Regions from separate parts of the Tepidibacillus sp. HK-1 genome, predicted to be linked through region 1. Evidence: predicted binding sites of a transcription regulator. Region 1 holds the regulator's gene; the other holds the start of a gene.
The links. The regulator LexA, encoded in region 1, represses DNA repair genes until DNA is damaged. The targets are predictions, from matches to a motif close to CGAACATATGTTCG.
Positions count from the first base shown of each region.

Region 2: a site for LexA is predicted at 2,392-2,405, ahead of uvrB (excinuclease ABC subunit UvrB). Genes of this name have one in related genera too.

Region 1 is NZ_BDGM02000010.1:72,499-80,516, reverse strand. It holds gene BEN26_RS06930 (S66 family peptidase) at 1-767, shown strand, start outside; gene tsaA (tRNA (N6-threonylcarbamoyladenosine(37)-N6)-methyltransferase TrmO) at 979-1,395, shown strand; gene BEN26_RS06920 (manganese efflux pump) at 1,687-2,307, opposite strand; gene BEN26_RS06915 (VIT1/CCC1 transporter family protein) at 2,467-3,258, opposite strand; gene BEN26_RS06910 (DUF896 domain-containing protein) at 3,428-3,658, opposite strand; gene BEN26_RS06905 (dicarboxylate/amino acid:cation symporter) at 3,663-4,868, opposite strand; gene BEN26_RS06900 (hypothetical protein) at 5,016-5,216, opposite strand; gene yneA (cell division suppressor protein YneA) at 5,271-5,537, opposite strand; gene lexA (transcriptional repressor LexA) at 5,695-6,312, shown strand; gene glnA (type I glutamate--ammonia ligase) at 6,395-7,729, opposite strand; gene BEN26_RS06880 (MerR family transcriptional regulator) at 7,779-8,018, opposite strand, start outside.
Region 2 is NZ_BDGM02000004.1:85,918-93,935, forward strand. It holds gene BEN26_RS03045 (S41 family peptidase) at 1-942, shown strand, start outside; gene BEN26_RS03050 (PDZ domain-containing protein) at 1,051-2,307, shown strand; gene uvrB (excinuclease ABC subunit UvrB) at 2,471-4,453, shown strand; gene uvrA (excinuclease ABC subunit UvrA) at 4,453-7,326, shown strand; gene BEN26_RS03065 (PspC domain-containing protein) at 7,467-7,655, shown strand; gene BEN26_RS03070 (Rossmann-like and DUF2520 domain-containing protein) at 7,841-8,018, shown strand, end outside.

The DNA.
Region 1 (8,018 bases):
TTTCAGATCCCAACGTGAAAGCCATTCTAACTTCAATCGGTGGCCATAATAGTAATCAAATATTGAAGTATCTCGATTATTCATTAATTCAAGCAAATCCAAAGATACTTTGTGGTTATTCAGATATTACAGCATTAGGTAATGCGATATATACCAAAACTGGATTAACCACTTATTCAGGCCCTCACTTTTCTACGTTCGGAATATTAAAAGGAATGGAATATACCATCGATTATTTTCAAAAAGCACTGATGACAGATGAAATCATAGAGGTAAAACCGTCGGATTTTTGGAGTGATGATCCATGGTATTTGGATCAAGATAATCGAACGTTTATTGAGAATAACGGTTGGTATGTCATTAATGAAAGCAAAGCAGAAGGAGTTATTATTGGTGGAAATCTATGTACATTGAATTTGTTGCAAGGAACTGACTTCATGCCGAGTTTAAAAAACACCATACTTTTCTTAGAAGATGACGAACTCACTTTCCCCGAAAATTTTGATCGGGATTTACAATCGTTGATTCACCAAAAAGGATTCGAAGAGGTTAGAGGGATTGTTTTTGGTAGATTCCAAAAGAAATCTGAGATGAGCAGGGAGATATTGAAGAAGATCATTAAGTCAAAGAAGGAACTAGATACCATACCCGTCATTGCAGATGTCGATTTTGGACATACTTATCCTCAGATTACATTTCCGATTGGTGGAAAAGTTTCAATCGTAGCGAAGGGGAATGAATTGAAAATTAAAATACTTCAGCATTGAAATGAACGACTATTCATAGATAAAAGGACTACCTAATTGGGAAGTTCTTTTTGTCAGGAAAGGGGTTATTGATTACAAAAGTAGTAACGTTAGAGTCAAAATTATCTTTTCGAAAAGTTATCTTTTTATTCGAACAAAAACTAAGTCTTTCGATATATTGAGGATAAGGAAATTTATACCAAAGAAAAGTTAATAAAATGAGGTGAGTAAAATGGAATTGGTTCAAATCGGTGTCATCCATAGCAATTACAAAGAAAGATTCGATGCTCCACGACAAGGAAGGTTATCTGATGAAACACAAGTAATAGAAGTATTTGTCGAGTATATGGAAGGCATGAAAGGAATAGAAAACGTCTCCCATCTGATTATCCTTTATTGGTTTGATCGAGCAAATCGAAGAAATCCACTGTTTATCAAACCTAGAGAAGGCAATGAAAAAAAAGGAGTATTTGCTACTCGTTCTCCTAATCGACCCAACCCAATCGCTTTTTCTATTGCAGAGGTAATTAAAATTGAAGGTAATAAAATAACTGTAAAAGGATTGGAAGCTTTAAATCAAACTCCACTTCTGGATATTAAGCCGTACTCGGTTGAAATCGACTGTGTTGATTCTACTCATTTACCATAAATACAGGTTTCGTCCTCATAATTTTTGTTTCTAGTTAACATAATATATATTATAGGACGTTAAAAAATACTATTTTTCCTCAAAATTTGTTATGAAGTTTATATATAATCTTCTAATCCCCTAACGATCTGTTTCTTCAAATTCTAAACAGGATTTATTTCAGTTTTGCCTACATGTAAATAGTCTATAATTTGTGTCATTAAATTATATTTATTCATTATTTTTTCTCAGCTATTACTTAACATAATATTATTATGATCTACTTTTTTCCTCTATATTAAATTTTAAATTTTATATTAACCTAATAATGGCAAGAGTCACTAAAATAATACCGGGCAATAATGAAAATTTTTCAGCAAAAACATTGATTATATTTTTTCTGGCCAGTATATTACCCATGCCGATAAGAATAAAGTGCATGAGTCCAAATAAAAATGATGTTAGAAATGGATTATAATTAAAAAAAGATAAAGTAAATGCAGCAATGGAAGCATCCATGGCTACAGCAATCCCTAATATCATGCCTTCTATCGGCTTAATATCGTTTTCTTGGTCAATATCGGCTAGAATCGGATTATTTATCACTTTAATTAAATTTCTTACTTTAAGATTGCTAATTACGTTCCTGTTAATATTTGCCTCTTTTTTTTGTTTAAGACCTTCTTTTAAGGTGAATAATCCTAACAAAAGCAATAATATCGCACCAATATATTTACCCATATTTAATGAAATATAGTCTTGCAACTTATTGCCTAATCTCATTGTGATTATCGTACCAACTACAGACCAGGATGACATAATCAATAAGGAAAAATATGAGATTTTGATTTTGCGTAATCCAAAAGAAAATCCACCCCAAAATCCATCAATACTCACTGCAGTTGCTACTAAAATCAAACTAATTATACCCATGTTTTATCCCCTCTCATGATTTGTCATTATTAAAATATGTAGAGGACAAATCGAAGGTCACTCATATAGATATAAATAAAAAAGAACACCGTCTTTTGGTGTCCATAAATAATGATTTATTCTTTAAACAATATAACTGTTTTTTCGTTGTAATATCATTTACGCTAATCCTGATAATAAAATCCCTATTCCATAAGCTGAAGCAGCAGCGATCCCACCGACAATTAGCATTTCTAACCCGGATGCAAACCAATGCTTGTCAACAAACTTTACTTTTAATGCACCTAAAATAAATAAAGTAAATCCAGTAAGAATGATTGCGATAAGAAATGTGAAGTTTTGAATCCCTGGTGTAAAACCTGCAACTACATAAATAACTAATGGAATAAAACCAAAAACAGAAAACGAAATAAAAGTTACAATCGCATTTTTTACAGGTGATTCATTTTCTTCTAAAATCCCTAATTCTTCAACCATCATAATATCAACCCAGGCTTCTTTATTTTTGGAAATAATCTCAGTAACGACTTTAGCGTCAGATTCATCCATTCCTTTTGCCACATAAAGTTCAATTAACTCTTGTTTTTCCCCCTCTGGAAAATTTTCCACTTCCCAAAGTTCTCGTTCCCTTTCTGACTGTTTAAATTCATTTTCAGCTTTTGTACTTAAATAGTCACCAATTGCCATTGAGAGGCCATCCGCAATCAGGTTAGCAAAACCCATGATTAGCACAATACCTGAAGAAAGCTGTGCACCAGCAACTCCAGCAACAACTGCAAAAGTTGTAATTATACCATCTAACCCACCATATATAAAACTTTTTATGTATTGGCCTTGTTCTTGGTTATGTCCTTCAGGAGCATGTTTTCTTTGTTGATGTACAATTTTACTTGCTTCTTTATTATTACTCTTGTATGCTTCTCTTGCTTTGTCTAAATTTCTAGATAACAATACCCTTTCACCCCTAATTATTATATTTTAAGCTATTATATATTTCTATTTTACCATATTTTTTAGAACTATAAGCTAATATAGCTTTTTTTCATATTTCAATTACTTTTAAAGTTCCCTATGAATACAAAAAGGAGGGTTTCTATCTATCTGCACCCTCCTCTTTTCTTTAATGAAAATTTCGTTTTGATTTAGCTTCTTTTAATTTATTTGGTGTAATGTCGTTTCCATTTGCATCTATGACTTTAATAGAATGTAAATGTGCACGTAAACTCTCACGATAAGCGGCAATATATTCTTGTCGAAGTTTTGATTGCTCTTCTTTTTCTATTTCGGTTAATCCAACCGTTTTAGATTTACGAGAGAGTTCATTAATTCGATCTATTTTTTCTTGTTTCATTCTTCTACGTCGTTCTCCTTTCCCACTTCTCTAAAATCGCTGCATTTGCAACGACTCCAATCACATTTAATGCTGTTCTAAATGTGTCAGTTAAACGGTCAACACCAGCTATAATCGCAATGGCTTCTAACGGTAAATTTGCAGCACTTAGCACAGTAGACATCATAATAATTCCTGCTCCAGGAACACCAGCAGTACTTAATGAAACTAAGATCGCACTTACAAAAACTGCAATAATTTGGTTTATACTCAAATTAGCACCGATCATCTGAGAAACAAAAACTGCTGTGAAACCTTGTAGAATCGCAGCACCATCTTTTTTGAGGGAAACTCCAAAAGGAATAGCGAAACTAACAAGTTCCTTTTTCATACCATAACGATGCTCAGCATTATCCATTGCTAATGGAAGAGTCGCATTACTACTAGCTGTTCCAAATGCAAGTCCAAAAGCTGGATAAAATGCCTTCCAAAACTTAATCGGATTTTGTCCTGTAACAATTAAAAGAATACTATAAATTCCAAATGCCATCAATAAAATTGCTATGATTAATCCAATCACATACAATGATAAACTCTTAATGATCCCTAATCCTTGTGTTGCAATCACAGAAGCCATTAAGGAAAAAACGCCTATAGGTGCTAGTCTTAAGATAATTCCCATAATCTTAAAAATAACTTCATTTGCACTATCGATAAAGACAGAAAACGGTTTTCCCTTTTCTCCTGCAAGAGTAACTCCTAATCCTAACAATAATGCCGTTATAATAATTTGAACCATATGGCCTGTGCTCATCGATTCAAAAGGGTTGCTAGGAATAATACTTAATAGCCATTCAGATAAAGGAAGGCCTTGCTTTCCTTCAACCTTTTGTTGAAGCATTTCTACGCCTATTCCTGGTTTTAAAACATAAGCCACAATCAAACCAATGATAAGAGAAATAACTGAGGTAAAGATATATAAAAACAGTAATTTAATGCTATATCTCCCTATTTTCTTGATGTCACCCAAACTTGACATACTCGTTACTAATGAAACAAGCACCAATGGTACTACTATAAATTGGATCAATTTAATAAAACCAACGCCTACTAGATGCAGAATGTTTTTATCCAAAAATTGAATCATTTCATCAGGAACTAGAAGGTTGATAAAAAATCCTGCCCCTATACCAAGTATCATCGCTAAAAAGATTTTCGTAGATTGATTCATTTTTATATATCTTCCTTTCACTATAATAGGGTGCTACGTTAAATGATTATAATGAAAGTTTGAAATTTAATCAATGCAAGAATGTGCTGATGGTGAAAATAGTAAAGAGTAACACGCGGTTACTCTTTGTTTAAAAAATTAACCTATCTAATCATATGGAAGGTATCCATTGATTAAAGTTTCAACATGATGATATGGATTGAAATCATCAAATCGACCATAAGAATAATGGAGGACTTCCTCTCTTCCAGTTGATTCATTCACATTCACTCGACTTATCTGGTATTCCTCTTGTGGAAAAAAATGCGGATCTACCCTTGGAATATCATTAGGAAACCCAGGTATCATCTTATCCCTCCTTTATAATACATTATGTCTAAAAGAAGAATATTTTAGTATAAATTAGTCTAGAGGAATCTTAAGCACTTGGCCAGGATAAATCATTGCTTCTGATAATTCATTTAATTCTCGAATGTTGTATATCAATTCCCTAAAATCCATTTTGCCATTGTAATAAGGTTTGGCTATTGACCATAATGTATCACCTTCTTGGACAATTACTTCAATGTATTGTGGCGTTTTCTTCTGATTAATTTCCTTTCCATACACGATTGTTGAGATCACAAACGTTATTAAAATAACAAATAAAACTATTAAAATCCTTTTCATAAGAACCCTCCGAACATTTATTCTTAATTATAATTTTATTATATTTTAGAACAAATGTTCTTGTCAAGCTAAAATTTCGAACGAGTGTTTGCGCAATCGATTGATTTATGTTATAATAAAAAACAAGAAAGATATGGTATTTCAGAGGTGAATGATGATGAATAATTTATCGAACAGACAAAAGGCAATTTTTGATTTTATTAAACAAAAGGTGAAAGAAAAAGGTTATCCCCCATCAGTTAGAGAAATTGGAGAAGCTGTTGGTTTAGCCTCTAGTTCAACAGTACACGGGCATTTGTCTAGATTAGAAAAGAAGGGCTTAATTCGAAGAGATCCTACAAAGCCTAGGGCTATTGAGATTTTGGTAGATGATGATTTACCTAAGATGGACAAAGAGATGGTTAGAGTTCCATTGATAGGAAAGGTTACTGCTGGAGAGCCTATCACTGCCATTGAAAATGTAGAAGATTATTTCCCACTACCTGCTAGTATTGTAAATGGTGATGACGTTTATATGCTTGTTGTTCAAGGAGAAAGCATGATTGAAGCCGGTATATATGACGGAGATTATGTGATTGTTCGCCAGCAACCTATAGCTAATAATGGGGAAATTGTCGTAGCCATGACTGATGAGGGAGAAGCAACGGTTAAGAGATTTTTTAAAGAAAAAAACCATATTCGACTTCAACCTGAAAACTCAACGATGAAACCTATTTTATTACCACAAGTGACTATTTTAGGAAAGGTAATTGGATTATTTAGAAATATTCACTAACATTAGTAATTCTACTATAAATCCCCCTTCTCCATAAGGATGAAGGGGGATTTCATTTTAAATTAAGAATAGATTTAATTTTTTAATATAGCTTCATATATTGGTCTCTTTCCCATTGATGAACATGGGTCCTAAATAGATCCCATTCAATTTGTTTAGCCTCAACAAAATGCTCCACTGCATGGCTACCTAGCGCAGATAGAATGACTTCATTCTTTAAAAGTTCATGAATAGCTTCTAATAAAGTTGCTGGTAAATTATCTATTCCTTCTGCAATTCGTTCTTCCTCTGTCATAACGTAAATGTTACGATCGACAGGAGCTGGCAATTTGATTTTATTCTTAATTCCATCTAATCCTGCTTTCAATAGTACAGTTAAAGCTAAATATGGATTGGCTGATGGATCTGGATGACGCACTTCAATTCTCGTACTTAAACCTCGGGAAGCAGGGATACGAATTAAAGGACTTCTATTTTGTGCGGACCAAGCAACATATACTGGAGCTTCGTAACCTGGAACTAATCTTTTATATGAATTCACTGTTGGATTTGTTATTGCTGCTAATGAACGCGCATGTTTAAGTATGCCTGCAATAAAGTATCTAGCTGTTTCAGATAACCCCAATGAATCGTTTGGATCATAGAATGTATTCTCATTACCTTTAAATAAAGAAAGATGATTATGCATTCCTGAGCCATTCACACCATATAAGGGTTTTGGCATAAAGGTAGCATGTAAACCATGTTTACGAGCTATCGTTTTTACGACTAGCTTAAAAGTTTGAATGTTATCTGCAGTACGAACAGCATCAGCATATTTAAAATCAATCTCGTGCTGACCTGGAGCTACTTCATGATGAGAAGCCTCAACTTCAAATCCCATTCTGTCTAAAGTAAGTACGATATCTCGTCGGCAGTTTTCACCTAAATCTACAGGAGCTAAATCAAAATAAGCTCCATTATCGTTTAATTGTAACGTAGGTTCTCCTTTTTCATCCGTCTTAAATAGAAAGAATTCTGGTTCTGGTCCAACGTTCATAGCAGTAAAACCTAATTCTTCAGCTTCTTTTAAAGCCCTTTTTAAAATTCCCCTTGGATCCCCTTCAAACGGAGTACCATCTGGCATATAAATATCGCAAATTAAACGTGCCACTTTTCCTTCCTCAGATCCCCATGGAAAAACAACCCAAGTGTCAAGATCAGGATACAGATACATATCAGATTCTTCGATACGAACAAATCCCTCTATAGAAGATCCATCAAACATGATTTTATTATCCAATGCTTTTTCCAGTTGACTCACAGGTACTTCAACATTCTTAATAGAACCCATTAAATCAGTAAACATTAAACGAATAAAGCGTACATTTTCTTCCTTTGCCATCCTAATAATATCTTCTCTACTAAATTTGGACATCTTCATACTCTCCTTTTTATCTATTCTCAAATGCAGTCGCATTTAAGTTTTAATGGAAAAATCTCGATAACTCCCCCTGGATTAGCGAAGTCTGACCTGGCTTTTGTTGTAAAATTTCTCTCTTTAAAATTTGTCGTAATTCTGTCTTTGAGATCTCAGACCGTTGTGTTTGTTGTAATTGTTTCATTTCAAGCTCTTGTTGCTCTATTTCATTTCTTAAGAGAATTTCCTTTATTCCTGCTATATTTACTTTCTTATCTAACAGACTTTTTATTTCTAATAGATGGTC
Region 2 (8,018 bases), on a different contig from region 1:
GGACCAAAAGGGACAAAAGCAGTGTTAGAAATTGTTCGCCCAGGTATAGAGGCACCAATTGAGATAACTGTAATACGTGATGAAATTCCAATTGAAACCGTTTATTCAAGCACGATTTCTTCCAAAAAAGGAACATTGGGTAAAATTGAAATTACGAATTTTGGTGAGAATACAGCAGCGGAATTTAAAAAGGCTTTAAAAGACTTAGAAAGCAAGGGTATTAAAGGTTTAATTATTGATGTTCGCGGGAATCCCGGTGGATACCTACAGAGTGTATTAGAGATTGGGAATTTAGTTGTCCCAAATAAAGGGATTATTGTTCAAGTAGAGGACCGTAACAAAAAAAGAGAACAATATCATTCTGAAATGGAACAACCAAGCTACCCGATTGTTTCTCTAATTAACGGTGGAAGTGCCAGTGCTGCTGAAATATTAGTAGCTGCATTACAAGAGGCTGGACATTACCCAGTCGTTGGAGAGCCTTCCTTTGGTAAAGGTACGGTACAGAATCCTTTTGAACTTTCGGATGGCAGTAATGTTAAATTGACAGTTGCAAAATGGTTAACACCAAATGGAAATTGGATTCATCAAAAGGGAATTCAACCTGATGTGAAGATGGAACAGCCTGAATATTTCCATGCAGCACCATTTCCAGAAGATATTCAATTAAAACGAGATACAAATAGTAATGATGTGAAAAATCTACAGATTATATTGAATGGGTTAGGCTATAAAACAGGAAGAACTGATGGGTACTTTGATCAAGAGACAGTCTTAGCTGTTCAAGCCTTCCAAAAAGCAAATGGATTAAACGCAAGTGGTGTAGTGGATCAAGTCACTGCTAACAAGCTTCAAGATAAAATCATTGAACGAATTAGAGATCCAAAAAATGATTTGCAGCTTCAAGTAGCCATTGAAACATTATTAAAAGCAATAAAATAGAAAAGCAGGAAATCGAAATCCAAGTATCGAATAAATACCACATAGGATGATGTGGTATTTTTCATTGGCTATTTTATGCAAAATGATCAAGGGAAGGAAGTCATATGAATGGAACTGCTAATTGAACTGATCAAGAAAATACCTTTTCTTTTTTTACAGCCTATGTTGTATATTGGTTTGATTCTGATCATCCTTCAATATAGAAGACAAATGATATTGGAAAGAGCCTTATTTAGTTCTCGGATTCATTCAGTTTCCTTAGAAGTGCTAGGTTCTCTCGGATATGGATTGATTGGTGGTGTAGTTGGATCAGGTTTGATGATGTCATTAGGCGTAGTATTTCACCCATATGAGATGGGAATCGTTTGGTTAATTACTGCGATTTTAATCTTTTTTCATATTCGCTTTCTTTGTCTTTCCTATGCGGCAGGGATATTAGGACTATTAGCAGGTATCATGCGACTTTTTCCAACACCAGAAATAGTTTGGTTAAAACCATTTTGGGAGATGGTGACTCAATTACATATTCCCTCTCTTATCGCCATCGTTGCCATTTTACATTTGATCGAGGCATTTCTCATTCGCTTGCAAGCTGAAAAAACATCGACACCCTTATTCATTGAAACCAAAAGAGGAAAATTGATAGGGGGGCAACATATTCAAGCTTTTTGGCTACTACCCTTATTTTTAGTTGTTTCTACTGGTGATTCAAGTCAAGGAATCGAGCTATCCTCTACTTGGTGGCCTTTGATTGGTGGGGCATCAAGTCTAACGATTTTACCAGTTCCAGCTATCATTGGTTATTCAGATGTTACTACTGTTTATACATCTGTTGAAAAAAGCAAAGTGGCTTCAAAACACTTAATAATTTATAGCGTATTTTTATTTGGACTAGCTTTTGCTGCAGAATATTGGCTACCCCTTCAAATCATTGCTGCTCTTTTTGCAGCACTAGCTCATGAAGGATTAAGACTTATTGGGAAGAGGGCAGAAGCAAAAAGAAGTGTGCTTTTTGTTCATCCTAATGATGGTCTAAGAGTTCTAGAAGTGATCCCGGGAAGTCCAGCGGCAAGAATGGGGATCAAATCGGGTGAAACGATAAAAAAAGTGAATGGCATTCCAGTTACTGATAAACGAGGGCTTTATGAGGCTCTTCAAAGTCAATCAGCCTTTGCAAAGCTAGAAATCATTAATCTTTCAGGACATATCAAATTGGTTCAACATTCCCTTTATGAGGGCGATCATCATCAATTAGGAATCATCTTAGCTCCCGATGACGAAGCACCCTATTATATCGAAATGGAAGATCATAATTTGTTGAAATTATTTAGACAGAAAGTGGAAAAAATCTTCCGTGGGGCTTAAAAAGTAGATTTTTTCCAAGAATAGAATCAGAAGTAGACAAAGGCTGCTTAAAAACAAGTAGCTCGTTTTTTTTTGACCATTCAAGGAACATTTGTTCTTTTCGTTTTCACTATAGATATGATATAATTTATTTATATGTGTGATTGACAAGGAGATATTGAGGATGGACCAAGTTTTCCAACTACAATCAGAGTATAAACCACAAGGGGATCAACCTAAAGCAATTGAAGCTTTAGTTCAGGGAATAAAAGAAAATAAACAACACCAAGTACTATTAGGGGCAACAGGGACAGGAAAAACATTTACGATGGCCAATGTGATTGCTCAAGTGAATAAACCAACTTTAGTGATTGCTCATAATAAAACGCTTGCTGCTCAATTGGCTAGTGAATTTAAGGAGTTTTTCCCTAATAACGCTGTTGAATATTTTGTAAGTTACTACGATTATTACCAACCAGAAGCCTATGTTCCACAGACGGATACGTATATTGAAAAAGATGCAAGCATCAATGATGAAATCGATAAATTACGCCACTCTGCAACAAGTGCTTTATTTGAACGAAAGGACGTTATTATTGTCGCTAGTGTGTCAAGTATTTATGGATTAGGATCTCCAGAAGAGTATCGAGAGCTTGTTCTTTCATTAAGAGTAGGAATGGAACGAGAGCGAAATGAAGTCTTAAGAAAATTGGTGGATATTCAATATCAGCGAAATGATATTAATTTCACTCGTGGGACCTTCCGAGTTCGTGGCGATGTGATTGAAATCTTTCCGGCTTCTCGTAGTGAACAAGCGGTACGTGTCGAGTTTTTTGGCGATGAGATCGAACGAATTCGGGAAATCGATGTGCTTACAGGTGAAATTATTGGTGACCGGGATCACATTGCGATTTTTCCTGCTTCTCACTTCGTAACAAGAGAAGAAAAAATGAAATTAGCACTTAAAAATATCGAAGAGGAATTAGACGCTAGATTAAAAGAATTAAGAGATCAAGGAAAATTATTGGAAGCCCAGCGTTTAGAACAAAGAACAAGATATGATCTGGAAATGATGGCAGAGGTTGGATTTTGTTCAGGAATTGAGAACTATTCTAGGCATTTAGAAGGAAGGCCTGCTGGTTCTACTCCTAACACCTTGTTAGATTATTTTCCTGATGATTTTTTAATGATGATCGATGAATCCCATGTAACGATTCCCCAAATTCGGGGAATGTACAATGGAGATAGGGCACGTAAACAGGTACTTGTCGATCATGGTTTTCGTTTGCCTTCCGCTTTGGATAACAGGCCTCTACGGTTTGATGAATTTGAAAAGCACATTCACCAAATCGTTTATGTTTCGGCTACACCTGGACCCTATGAATTGGAACATGCCCCAGAAGTAATCGAACAAATTATTCGTCCAACTGGGTTACTAGACCCTGTCATTGATGTTCGCCCAATTAAAGGACAAATTGATGATTTAATTGGTGAAATCAATTTACGAATCGAAAAAGAAGAACGAGTCATGGTGACTACCTTAACGAAAAAGATGGCAGAGGATTTAACAGACTATCTAAAGGAAATTGGTATCAAGGTGAAATACCTTCATTCAGATATTAAAACCTTGGAACGAATGCAAATTATACGTGGATTGCGACTAGGAGAGTTTGATGTTCTTGTGGGAATCAACCTTTTAAGAGAAGGTTTAGATATACCAGAAGTTTCATTGGTTGCAATTCTTGATGCAGATAAAGAAGGGTTTTTACGTTCTGAAACCTCTTTAATTCAGACGATTGGCCGGGCAGCGAGAAACGCTAATGGCATGGTGATTATGTATGCGGATAAAATCACCGATTCAATGAGAAGAGCGATAGAAGAAACGGAACGACGTCGTAACATTCAGATCGCTTATAATAAAGAACATCACATTGTTCCTATGACCATTCGTAAGAAAGTGAGCGATGTGATCGAAGCAGTGAAGGTTGCTGAGCAAAAGGCTGATTATGGTCAAGGAAAACAGAGAAAAATGAGTAAGAAGGAAAGAGTTCAAATGATTGAGCGTTTAGAACAAGAAATGAAAGCTGCTGCTAAAGAACTCCATTTTGAAAAAGCAGCAGAATTACGTGATCTCATCATGGAATTGAAAGTGGAAGGGGAACTATAATGCCACAAGAAAAGATTGAAATAAAAGGAGCAAGGGTTCACAACCTAAAAAATATTGATGTATCGATTCCCCGTGACAAATTTGTCGTATTGACTGGGTTAAGTGGTTCAGGGAAATCCTCTTTAGCCTTTGATACGATTTATGCTGAAGGGCAACGCCGTTATGTGGAATCTTTATCAGCTTATGCTAGACAGTTTTTAGGTCAAATGGATAAACCGGATGTGGATTCTATAGATGGATTGTCCCCCGCTATTTCCATTGATCAAAAAACCACTAGCAAAAATCCTCGTTCTACTGTTGGAACGGTTACGGAAATTTACGATTATTTACGTCTATTATTTGCACGAATCGGAAAACCACATTGTCCTGTTCATGGAACAGAAATCAGTGCACAGACCATTGAACAAATGGTAGACCGGTTATTGAGTTATCCAGAGCGGACGAAAATGCAGATTCTTGCTCCAGTCATAGAGGGGAGAAAAGGGGAGCATAGTAAGGTTTTAGAAGATATCAAAAAGCAGGGATTTGTTCGTGTCCGTGTCGATGGAGAAGTTTTAGATGTCAGTGAAGAAATCAAGCTTGAGAAGAATAAGAAACATACAATTGAAGTGGTTGTTGACCGCATTATCTTAAAGCCTGATATTCAAACAAGGTTAGCCGATTCATTAGAAACAGCATTGCAGATGGCTGATGGCAAAGTGATTGTGGAAATCATTGGCGAGGAAGAGCTTTTATTTAGTCAAAAATTGGCTTGTCCAATCTGTGGATTTAGTATGGATGAGTTATCACCAAGGATGTTTTCTTTTAATAGTCCGTATGGTGCCTGTCCTACATGTGACGGGTTAGGAAGCAAAATGGAAGTAGACCCGGATTTAGTGATTCCTGATCCCAAAAAGACTTTAGCCGAAGGGGCGATTGAACCATGGGCAGGAATTAGCTCTACCTATTATCCACAGTTGCTAGAATCGATTTGTAACCACTTAGGTATTGATATGAACACTCCTGTAGATCAATTAAGTGCAGAACAATTACATTTAATTTTACATGGAAGTAAAGGAGAAAAAATCCATTTCCGTTATGAAAATGAATTTGGTCAAGTGAGAGAAGCAGATGTTCCATTTGAAGGGGTTATTCCTAATTTGGAACGAAGGTATAAAGAGACGGTTTCTGACTATACAAGAGACCATATCGAACAGTTTATGAGTCATAATCCTTGTCCAACCTGTAAAGGGGCTCGATTAAAGAAAGAAATTTTATCAGTACAAGTTGGCGGTCAAAATATAGCCTATGTTACAGATCTTTCGATCAAGAATGCATTAATCTTTTTTGAGAATTTAACTTTAACAGAAAAAGAACAAACGATTGCTCATCTTATTTTGAAAGAAATTAAATCACGGCTTGGATTTTTAGCGAATGTAGGCTTAGACTATTTAACTTTAAGCCGTGCTGCTGGAACGCTTTCTGGAGGTGAAGCTCAGCGGATTCGTCTTGCAACCCAAATCGGTTCTAGTTTAATGGGAGTGCTCTATATCTTAGATGAACCAAGTATTGGTTTACATCAAAGGGATAATGATCGACTGATTAGAACTTTAGAACATATGCGGGACTTAGGGAATACGCTTATCGTAGTAGAACATGATGAAGATACCATGTTAGCTGCTGATTACATTATTGATATTGGGCCAGGGGCAGGAATTCACGGAGGACAAGTCATCGCGAAGGGAACGCCAAAAGAGATCATGGCAGATAAGAATTCTCTAACTGGTCAATATTTAAGTGGAAGGAAATTTATTTCTGTCCCAGTTGAACGTCGTAAACCAAATGGAAAATGGTTAGAAATAAAGGGAGCAAAGGAAAATAATTTAAAGAATATCAATGTAAAAATTCCACTGGGGGTCTTTACAAGTGTAACTGGTGTATCTGGATCTGGTAAAAGTACGATGGTTAATGAAATTCTATATAAAACATTAGCCAAAGAATTAAATGGTGCAAAACAAAAGCCAGGACAATATAAAGAATTACGGGGAATCGAGTATTTAGATAAGGTAATCGATATTGACCAATCACCAATTGGGCGTACTCCCAGGTCAAACTCTGCTACGTACACAGGTGTGTTTGATGATATTCGTGATGTTTTTGCAAATACCCAAGAAGCAAAGGTGCGCGGGTATAAAAAAGGCCGCTTCAGTTTTAATGTTAAAGGTGGCCGTTGCGAGGCTTGCCGTGGGGATGGAATCATTAAGATTGAAATGCATTTTCTCCCTGATGTCTATGTTCCTTGTGAGGTATGTAAGGGTAAACGCTACAATCGGGAGACGTTAGAAGTGAAATATAAGGGAAAAACGATTTCCGATGTACTCGATATGACGGTGGAAGATGCGCTAGAGTTTTTTAAAAACATTCCACGTATCCAGCGAAAGTTACAAACTTTGTTTGATGTTGGCTTGGGATATATTAAATTAGGACAACCTGCCACTACTTTATCTGGAGGAGAAGCCCAGCGGGTGAAACTAGCTTCTGAACTTTATCGTCGTAGTAATGGTCGTACCTTATATATTCTTGATGAACCAACGACTGGACTTCATGTAGATGATATTGCTAGACTATTACAGGTGTTGCAAAGACTTGTAGATAATGGTGATTCTGTACTTGTGATTGAACATAATCTAGATGTCATCAAGACCTCTGATTACATCATCGATTTAGGACCTGAAGGTGGTGATGGGGGAGGGATCATCATTGCTCAAGGTACCCCTGAACAAATCATAGAGGTAGAAGAATCTTATACAGGAAAATATTTAAAACCAATCCTAGAAAGAGATAGAAGACGGGCAGAAGAAAGAATTCGGGAGTACGCACAAGCTACTTCCTAAAAACGAGTGATCACTGTGATTGAAACAGATCAATTTGGCTCGATTGTCGATGTCAGAGATGAAGAAAAACATGAAAAGGTTGAAATTATTTTCGAGTAGAAACGTATGAATAGATAAAGGTGGGAAAGGGTGATTGTAATATGAAAAAATTAAGAAGATCAAGAAATAATAAGATGATTGCTGGGGTACTAGGAGGACTTGCAGATTATTTTGATGTGGATGTGACGGTTGTTCGATTATTATATGTGTTGATATCTGTACTCTCTGCAGCCTTCCCAGGGATTATCGTTTATATCATAGCGATGTTCATTATGCCTCAAGAAGATTAGTGAGGGATTGCTGTGAGTTGGATTATTAAGGTGATTTTAAATGGTTTGGCACAAGATAAGAAATAACCACCAATCAGGTGGTTATTTCTTTAATACTAAAGAGAGCTTTCATTTCATTACAAGATAAAAGAGTATGTATATTCGCCTGTTTTAAATTTTATTAAAGTTAGGAAGGGGGTCATGAATTGAAGATTGGATTTATTGGAGCAGGAAAAGTGGGTACGTCATTAGGTGAATATTGGTATCGTAAGGGGTTTCAAGTGGTAGGATATTATACTCGTACCTATCAACATGCAGTAAAGGCTGCGAGCAAAAGCAAAAGTATGGCTTATCAAGAATTGGAAGCGTTGGTAAAAGACTCAG